Regions from separate parts of the Paenibacillus sp. Y660 genome, predicted to be linked through region 2. Evidence: riboswitches for the same ligand, from Rfam matches in the RefSeq annotation. Region 2 holds a riboswitch; the other holds the start of a gene.
The links. Region 2 has a riboswitch for cyclic di-GMP ahead of AC2TDN_RS15980 (anti-repressor SinI family protein). Riboswitches for the same ligand answer to the same signal wherever they lie in the genome.
Positions count from the first base shown of each region.

Region 1 (4,889 bases), on a different contig from region 2:
GTACTCATCCTGATAGATTGGGCTAAGGACAAGCTTGCCAGCGCTCATTGCTTCTTTCATCTCAGCAGTAAATGGATACGGAGTGCCAAAATCATCGGGAATACCCGATAGAATCAGAATACGTTCATTTTCTTGACTCCTCGACAAGATATAAATATTTTCAAAACTATGAGCTACTTTTAATGCTTCGAATTGCTCTTTTACTTTTGCATAGTTAGGATCCTCTGCACTAGCCAGTTCTACTTCTGTACCTGGTATGGATGAGAAGGCTTCTGTAGCAATTTGAATGTCGGTCTTGAGACGTTCATCGAACTGGTCTATTAAACTTTCTGTCAAGTTCTGATTAACGATGTAACCCGATATAGCAAAGGCAATACATGTGATGAGCTGAAGAATAAAGATACTAGCTGCGATTTTTACAGAAAGATGTTCCTTAAACCATGCAAAATTAATGATAGACCTCTTCATGTTGGATACCTCCAGGATGTTTGCACCGATATTCTTTGTATGTCTCTTGCACTCTCAACTTTAAATAGTTAACGATTTCTTCAACGTGCTCAAGCTGTGTGTATGGAGATATGACAAACAGTTTTGTAGCATACAAGGCGAGACGTTTCCCATCAGAGGTTGGCACGTAGAGATGCTTCTTTGTATCGCCAAAGAACATCTTCCCTCTCTCTTTGCCGAGAATTTCAAAAAGAATTTCATTTAATTGGTTCGTTTGATCCACTTGGTCGTAGGATTGCTGCCCGCTAAGCTCGCTCTTATAGCCGCTATGCCCGTTGCTATAAATTCGAAAAAGTGTAATAATGCCAGCATTATCCGGATTAACGATGATGGCTTCCGGGATTTCGCGAGTGAGTGTACGTCGGAACGCTAGGTTGACCTCGACAAACTGAGCAAGAAGCCGTTGATAACCCTCAACTCCAAATGCTAGGAGTGCGCTGTATATGCTGATTGAGCTGCCCATTCTTGAGCATTCCAGCGTATAGCTGGTGTGGTACTGCCCATAACCGCGATGTCCAACGTATGGAGTCTCGTCCGGGTCCAAATCTACGAGCTTCAAATCCGCAGCATTTTTAACTAAAAACAAACTTGTCGAATATGGCGTCTGCCCAAGCTTTTGAAAGTCGAAGCAGAGCGAATCCGCCAAATGCAGATGCCTCATTCGGCTCTGAATTCCCTTTAAGCTGGTCAAAACCTCTTCATGAAAAGATAGCGGATTAAGTGTAAAATCATATTCGTTAAAAAAGGCAAAAAAACCGCCAAGAGCCGAGTCAGCATGAATATGCGGACGTGGAATGCCAAATTCTCTTGCAAGCTGAACAGTCATACCCGTAATTTCTTCAAGGTCATCTATCCCCATTGCATCGGTCGTTCCCGTAGTCGCAACAATAAAGATAGGAATTCCTCCGGATTGAATGACTTTCTCCATTTTTTCCTTCAAATCCGACACATTCATCGAACTATCTTCGTTCGTTTTCACTTTAATAAGATTATCGCTGCCTAGACCCGTTGCTTCCATCGATTTATATAGGCTGTAGTGTGCCGCTTCGGAGCAAAAGGAGTATAAATGGCTAGGCGCTCCGCTCTTGGAAGCAGCAGACGAGTATTTGTTGATGGCTAACCGCAATGCAGTAAATATAGCGCCTTGGCCTCCCCAAGTCGTATATCCTCCGCTTACTGCAGCGTTATATCCAACAAGCTTAGACATCATTGTGACAACCTTGACCTCAGCTTCAGCGCCCGCAGGACCATATACATCCCAAAGATTGTTCCCGTTTACCATAAAAGCAGCCAACATGCCAAGTACGCCAGGAATACTCGCCATTGGTAAAATGTTCGTAAGAAAATACTTCGTATGATAAGGGTGAGCATAAAGAAGTTTCAGCAGCTCTTTATTTACGTCTTGAAGCGGTTGGCCCGTACTAGGAATGCGGCTTTCTTTCACGATTTCACTGTAAAAAGCAGGCCCCCGATCTTTTTGACCTTTAAGATAGACCGATTCTGGATCTTTTAATTCATCTACACCCGTTACAATTTGACTAATTAGTTCTAAAAAATTATTACGTTGTTTTAAGTTACCGTCATCGCTAGGGAAAAGATTGCGAATATCAGATGTAATGATTTTCTCCATTAACTATCCCTCTTTCTCTTTGCTATTTCTATAATCCCCAGTAGAATACTTCAAAGGAAAAAATAGCATAAGTAAAAAGGATACAGGCTCATAGTCACAGCTATACGGCTTGCTTGATTTGCAACTGGCTGACATTTCTTCTTCAGAAGTAGTCCCTATAGCTTTGCGTCGCCACTTTTCAGTGGTTTTGCCTGATATTCAATTTTAAATGCCCATAATTTCCCTAGACAATATTGGCAATCACTGGATTGATTTAGGAACATTCTACTATTTTCCAGTTATAAGATCAACACTTATATAATAATCTTCATCGTATTTCATCATAATTCGACAGATTCATCTTTAGTATTCTCATGTACCTCGTCGTGAGTGGTCGTTTAAGCAAAAAAACCGCCAAGCAATAAACCAAACCGGTTTCGGTTCCTATCAAAAAACGACCGTGATCATAGATTGATCAAGGCCGCTTTTTCTGTAATCATTTCTGTTTTATAACGTACATTAAACAGCTTTTTTGCGAAGCGCTAGCAGGCTAATACAGCCCCATACGATAAAGCAAAGCAATGTTGCCAAGTGCAGATGCTCCCACAGCGTAAAATATTCTTAGAATACCGGTTGTTCCGGCACATAGGCATACCGTTTATTTTGGCCGCCAATCTCGATTTCTCCGCTTACATATGCCATTAACCCTAGAATTGTCTTGATCGTCGTGCTTTTGCCCGCTCCGTTAGGACCAATCAGGCCAACAAGCTCTCCAGGCGCTACCTCCAGCTTAATGCTGCGAATAGCCGGCTTTTCTTCCTCATAGCCTGCCTCCGCAATCGCGACGCGAAGCACATACTCCTGCTTGCTCGTACTATCCATCAGTAAATAACCGCCTTTCATGTCGCACTCTAAAGATCATCTACGAATAGTCTTCCCAGAAAGCTCCATTCCTGTCCATGAAACGCATACAGCCCCGTCTCACGAAGAGACAGGGCTGCTTTTGTATTTATATGAACCAACGGTAAATGGCAGGCAGGAATGAATCTACTTTTGCAATAATCCCGCTTCTATTAAACCATTGCGAATTCCTTGCTCATCAACATGCGTCGTCACATAATCGGCAAATGGCAGCAGCTCGGGGTGGGAGTTGCCCATAGCGACGCCGAATCCAACCGTCTCCAGCATCTCTTTATCGTTTAACCCATCGCCAAATGCAACTGCATCTGCCGAAGTAAGGCCTAACTTATCCAGCAGCGCCTCGATACCCTGCGCCTTTGATCCGCCTGCGGGCAGGACATCAATCGCCTGCGGGTGCCAGCGAATGAGCTTTAATTCCGTATGCAGCCCGTCATACAAATGCTCCTCATGGCTTTCGCAGTGAAGAAACACTTGATAGATGCCGTCCGTCTTCCAAAATTCCGGGTTGTAGCCTGGCAGATCAACCTTTAGCGAATTGACCGATTCAATAATAAAGGGATGATCCTCTTTGTCCGCGAAATAGTTATGCTCGCCTTCAAACACGAGTCCGTGATTATGTTCAGCAGCTGTCTTAACGAGTGCTTCCAACCGGCTCTTCTCGATCTCGCGTCTATAGAGCGGGGTTCCCTTGTAAACAACATAACCGCCATTAAGGCATACAAATGATTCAATTCCTAGCTGTTCAGCGAGCGGTTTAATGAAATATGGCGCTCTGCCCGTAGCGATAACCGGCTCAACGCCGCTTTCCTTCAGCTCCGCGATCGCCTTGATCGTATCCGCCGGTATTTCCTTCTGTTCATTGATCAACGTTCCATCGATATCAAAAAAAACGATTTTATAGCCCATTCCGTCTTCTCTCCTATCCGTAGTCGCAGACGTATTCCGCCTGTCCTTTTTATACAGTATAAAGAATCAAGACCTTAAAAGGAATCTTCTTGCACCGAATGAAAAAAAATGAGGCTGCGCCTCAAGGTCAACACCTCTTGGAACAGCCCCACTATGTTTGCTTTATGCTTACCAGCCGAAGTCCAATCCTTTGCCTGTCTCGATAAACGTTTTTAAATTGCTCAGTATCATCCACCACTGGCTATCGACGGTCTCCAGCGAGGGATGGTTTTCGGTAAAGTTATTATTGACTACAGTAAGCTTGGTTGTCGCCCCAACTTCTTCTAATGTGAAGCTGATCGTGGACTCCAGTTCCGCATGATTCGGTCTGTAAGAAGGACCTGGATGCTCTAAAACGGTAAATATTTTACCCGGCTCATATGCTAAAATAGTACCATAGATATGAACGGTCTCATCGCCATCTGTACCTGGGCCGACATATTTATAGGACGACCCTGTTTCAAAGGTAGATTCAATAACGCAGCCAAAAAAAGTTTGACGCGTTCCTTCCGGCAGCACAAGCGCAGACCATACCTTCTCGGGCGTTGCACCGATATAAAACTCATATTTAAACTCCATGTCATACACTCCTTCTCAGAATCGATATAGGGTTGCTTGTACTCGGCTGCGCTTTCTATTCGCAGTATACCGCTATACAAGTAGCTAGTATTGTAAAAACGCGACATAACGACCAATAGGAGTGATTCATTCATGAATACAACGAACCAAACGCGCAGCATGGGTATTTTGCAGATGAACGAGGGCGAGAAGAAATTCCAGCTTTCCCGATATGCCCCTTCTGAGCCGCTTCGCCCTTTCGTTAAGCACTACTGGGTCGTGAGCTGGAATTTGGAGGGCGATCCTCCCTATTTGCAGGATGTCGTTCCAAATCCTTGCGTCAACATGG
Region 1 covers NZ_JBXBBJ010000009.1:4,266-9,154, reverse strand. Annotated here, with positions in the region: gene AC2TDN_RS12510 (methyl-accepting chemotaxis protein) at 1-468, opposite strand, end outside; gene AC2TDN_RS12505 (pyridoxal phosphate-dependent decarboxylase family protein) at 449-2,137, opposite strand; cyclic di-GMP riboswitch class I at 2,254-2,339, opposite strand; gene AC2TDN_RS12500 (ATP-binding cassette domain-containing protein) at 2,738-2,998, opposite strand; gene AC2TDN_RS12495 (Cof-type HAD-IIB family hydrolase) at 3,164-3,943, opposite strand; gene AC2TDN_RS12490 (SRPBCC family protein) at 4,112-4,561, opposite strand; gene AC2TDN_RS12485 (DUF6597 domain-containing transcriptional factor) at 4,694-4,889, shown strand, end outside.
Region 1: linked by a shared signal. The riboswitch ahead of AC2TDN_RS12505 (pyridoxal phosphate-dependent decarboxylase family protein) and the one ahead of AC2TDN_RS15980 (anti-repressor SinI family protein) in region 2 are both predicted to bind cyclic di-GMP.

Region 2 (4,889 bases):
CAATACCGATATTCAGCTTGGCTCAAACGATGCGAAGTATACGAGGCAGGTTACTATGCGCAACGGGCTGTTTCAAAATCTAGGAATCGTAATGGACGGGAATTCACTTGTAACGGGATCTACCTTTATAAATGCCTCTGTTGGAAAAGCTGACAATACGAAAAAGGCAATTATCTCGAGCTCCTACTTTGAAAATAGTAAACTCAACTTCAACTGGCTGCGTCATAATCAATCGGCAATCGTCGCGAAGTCTGTATTTAGAGGAGTAACCGTAACCGGAACGGCACCATATATCCGGTTAGAGGATAATACGGATTTAGGGAGCGCCTAATTCTAGAAGCTGAAGAAGAAAATACTTCCCTGCAGTTTGTTCGTCTTGCAGGGAATTTATTTGATAGCATGTTCTTAATTAAGAATTATATGTTCCTTATAATGAATATTTGGAGGAGATAATGAAATGGCGATTTTAATTACTGGCGGTGCAGGTTATATCGGAAGTCATACATGCATAGAGCTTCTTGAAGCGGGATATGAGGTCGTTATCGTCGATAATCTGTCCAACAGCAGCCACATCTCATTAAACAGAGTCGCAGAAATAACGAACAAAACGTTCACGTTTTACAAAATGGACCTCATGGATCGCGGCGGGCTGGAGGGTGTATTCGCCAGGCATTCGATAGAAGCGGTCATTCACTTTGCAGGTCTTAAGGCTGTTGGCGAATCGGTTCAATTGCCATTGTCCTATTACCATACGAATATTACAAGCACTTTAATACTATGTGAGGTTATGAAAAAATTCGGGGTGCATAAACTAGTATTTAGCTCCTCTGCAACGGTATACGGCTTGCCGGAGCAGGTTCCTATTGCAGAAGCCTCGCCGCTAGGTGCGACTAATCCTTACGGCAGAACAAAGCTTATGCTGGAGCAAATTTTACAAGATTTAGCAGTGTCGAATGAGGAATGGGGCATTTCGATCCTGCGGTACTTTAATCCGGTGGGCGCCCACATTAGCGGAAGGATTGGTGAGAATCCGAATGGCACTCCAAACAATCTGATGCCTTACATCACGCAGGTAGCAGTTGGGAAGCTTGCGCAAGTGAACGTTTTTGGAAGTGATTATCCTACTGTAGACGGCACTGGCGTAAGGGATTATATCCATGTCGTCGATTTGGCGCTGGGACATGTGCAGGCACTGAAAAAAATGATGACTAAATCAGGCGTAGATATTTTCAATCTTGGCACCGGCCGCGGCTATAGCGTGCTGGAGATGATTGCTGCATTCGAGAAGGTATCCGGGCGCAGCATTCCGTATACAATTGTAGACCGCAGACCAGGCGATATTGCGATTTGCTATGCGGATACGCATAAGGCAAACGAGGAACTGGATTGGGCTGCTATTCGCGGCATTGAAGAGATGTGCAGAGACTCGTGGCGGTGGCAATATGCGAATCCGAACGGTTTTGAAGTAGAGCCTTATTTGATGTCTGAGCTGGCAGCGGCTTCGTACATAGAAGCGGCGCAATAGGGAAAATTGCCATTTTCAAAGCTAGCTGATCAAACCTAGCTGATCAAACCTAGCGGAGTATAGTACATAAATTCTATGTCATTTTACATTGCTTGAAAACATTCGACAAAAAATGTATTTATCTATCATTTTAGTAAGACATGAAGCGACAGCATGCGCATAATTGGTGATTTATAATACAGATATAAGTGAATGACAAGCATAGGGAGACGTTGAAATGCGTTTAGTATCTGGGCACCTTAAACGCATGGAGTCAGTGGTGCAACCGTCCCAAAATGAATGGGGGACATGGGAAAATGGTACTTATAAATTCCGATGACAATCAGGACTTGGATATGGAGTGGGTAGCATTAATCATGAATGCACGTTCTTTGGGGTTCAGTAAGGAAGATGTGAGGAAGGTGCTGCTAGCCCTAGAGGAAAGCAAGAAGGATGATATTCAGGAAACAGCTGTATAAAAGCGGAAAAAGCGCTATTCGCGCTTAATTTTCCATTTATTAAATTCTAGAAACTCTTTAAACTGATCCTTGCTTACGCCAGAGGCCATTGCCTCTCTAACTAAGTCAGCCCATTCATTGTCAAGGTGATCGGGGGTGCGATCCGTTTTTTCGTTGTTATTGAGAAATTCTTCAACGGTTACGTTTAAAACCGCGCCTACCTTTTCAAGAAATTGAATCGAAGGATTTTGCTGGAGCCCTCGTTCAATGGAGCTTAAGTAAGATTTTGCGACGCCCGCCCGTTGAGATAACTCTGTTAGGGAAAGGCCTTTTCTCTTGCGCAGCATCTGAATACGTTCTCCGATCATAAGAAACTCCTCCGTTATCACATCGTTGTAGACAATTACTATTATAACGAAAAAATGTTAGTAGCGATAGCTAGTAACCTTTAACATGATTTATTTTTTTATTTCCTATTATAGTATCCACTTATTATCATGAATAAGTGGATATTTTTGGTTGAATAACAGCTTGATTTAGTTCTATAACAAGTAGTGTTGGACGTAAAATGATGGCGAAGCGATAAATCGACAAGTTGTTTTCAATAGAGAACAAAACCTTGCGATTATTTGCAATATATCGTTGAAATATTGGTTGACAAAGGTAAATATCAGGTGTAATATGCAGTTATGTTCTCTATTAAGAACTTTAAATTCAACAAATGATTTTCGAAAATCGTTCTTCATATCGAACAATTTTGATATCTAGCCGGAGGAATCGATGAGCGCCATCGCAGCCATTTTTCTAACTGATCAAGGAAGTCATGCATGGAGGCAAGGCGGCTCCTTAATGGAAGCTTTATCTCAGTATCCTTGCGATTCGGCTCAGGCCTGGCATGAGGATCATATATTTCTAGGCTGCCATAACCAGTGGATTACTCCTGAGTCGGTGGGCGAGCGCAATCCATATGTTGATTCCGAAAGAGGGCTGGTCATAACCGCGGATGCGATCATTGACAATCGGGGAGAGCTGTTTGGCCTGCTGCAGGTAGAACAGCATCGACGGAGCCGGATGTCGGATAGCGAGCTGATTTTGCTTGCTTACGACAAATGGGGCGAACATGCGCCTGCATACTTGGCTGGCGACTTTGCATTTATGATTTGGGATCGCCGCAATCACAAGCTGTTTGGCGCTAGAGATTTCTCGGGCGGCCGCACCTTGTATTATCACAGGAATGCGGAACGGTTCGCCTTTTGCACAACGATTGAGCCGCTGCTTGCGCTGTCTGGAACGGAGCACTTGCTGAATGAAGATTGGCTAGCCGAGTTTCTAGCTATCGTGGGCATGGTAGACGCGGCAGATGCTTCCACAACAGTCTACCGCAATATCGAGCAGCTTCCGCCTTCTCATAGTATTACGATCAAGGATGAGCGGATAGTCCTAGCAAGATATTATCAGTTTAGACCTTGTGAGCGCGTTCGATTCAAAACGGATGATCAATATGTAGAGGCGTTCCAAGAGGTGTTCGAGCAAGCCGTTACGTCAAGGCTGAGGACGCATCGCCAAGTAGGCGCACAACTCAGCGGCGGACTGGATTCCGGCTCGATCGTAAGCTTCGCTTCAAGGGCGCTGCGCAAGCAAGATAAAAGGCTGCATACGTTCAGCTATGTTCCGACATCCGATTTTATCGATTACACAGCCGAATATATGATGCCGAATGAAAGGCCGCTTATTGAATCAACTGTCGAGCATGTCGGAGGGATTGAGGATCACTACCTCGATTTCCAAGGGAGAGATTCCTACTCCGAGATCGACGGATTTCTAAATATTATGGAAATGCCTTATAAGTTTTTTGAGAATTCCTTCTGGATGAGAGGCATGTTCGAGCAGGCAGAGAAGCAGGGAGTAGGCGTGCTTCTAAATGGAGGCAGAGGCAATTTATCGATCTCATGGGGATCGGCCATTCCTTATTACGCAACGCTGCTCAAAAAAATGAAATGGATCAGGCTGCTGCGGGAAATGCGTCAGTACAGCCTTAATATCGGCTCTGGCCGAGCGCATGTATTCTCTAACGTCAGCCGAGCGGCATTTCCGCTTATTGAACAGCTGCGGCCTTCCCAGGATACGTACCATTATCCAATGGTGATCAATCCCGAATTTGCGAGGAGGACCGATGTATTTAATCGGCTTGGCGAGCATGGCATCGATCAATCCGGATGGTTTGCGGCCAAGGATGTGTACGAGGAAAGAAAAATCCATTTCGATGAAGTATTTCACTGGAACGCAGGCAATACGCTCTCAACGAAGCTGTCGCTTAGACATGGTCTCTGGAAGCGCGACCCGACAAATGATGCAAGGGTCATTCGGTTTTGCTTGTCTCTGCCGGAGAGCCAGTACGTCCAGAATGGGATGGATCGCGCTCTAATCAGGCGTGCTACCGATAAGCTGCTGCCTGATCAGGTGAGGCTTAATCAGCGCACGCATGGAGTACAAGGAGCAGATTGGGTTCATCGCATGCTTCCCAGATGGCAAGCCTTTAAGGATGAGCTGCGGCAAATGAGCGAAGATCGCTTATTTATGGAGTTTGTTGATGGCAAGGTAATCCGATCGGCATTGTCGAGGCTTGAGGAAGGCGCACAGCCGAGGCATGCGGTTGATCCGAATTATAGATTATTAATGCGCAGCCTTATCGTATTTCGCTTTTTGAAAAAATTCGATTGAAGGGAGGTGACAAGATATGCAAACGAAAAAACAATGGAATAAACCTGAGCTAGAGGTCCTTCATGTACATATGACTGCGGCTTCCACGACAAATGGTCCATTCACAGACGAGGCTTACGTACCTGGCCAAAATTCTGAAAAGCCGCGTTTTACTAGCTAAGGCATTATGGATTCGATTGGTGAAGGAAGCCCTTATACATAAGGTG
Region 2 covers NZ_JBXBBJ010000013.1:82,300-87,188, forward strand. Annotated here, with positions in the region: gene AC2TDN_RS15970 (right-handed parallel beta-helix repeat-containing protein) at 1-331, shown strand, start outside; gene galE (UDP-glucose 4-epimerase GalE) at 458-1,525, shown strand; cyclic di-GMP riboswitch class II at 1,724-1,805, shown strand; gene AC2TDN_RS15980 (anti-repressor SinI family protein) at 1,822-1,983, shown strand; gene AC2TDN_RS15985 (helix-turn-helix domain-containing protein) at 1,998-2,330, opposite strand; gene AC2TDN_RS15990 (lasso peptide isopeptide bond-forming cyclase) at 2,743-4,683, shown strand; gene AC2TDN_RS15995 (paeninodin family lasso peptide) at 4,700-4,843, shown strand.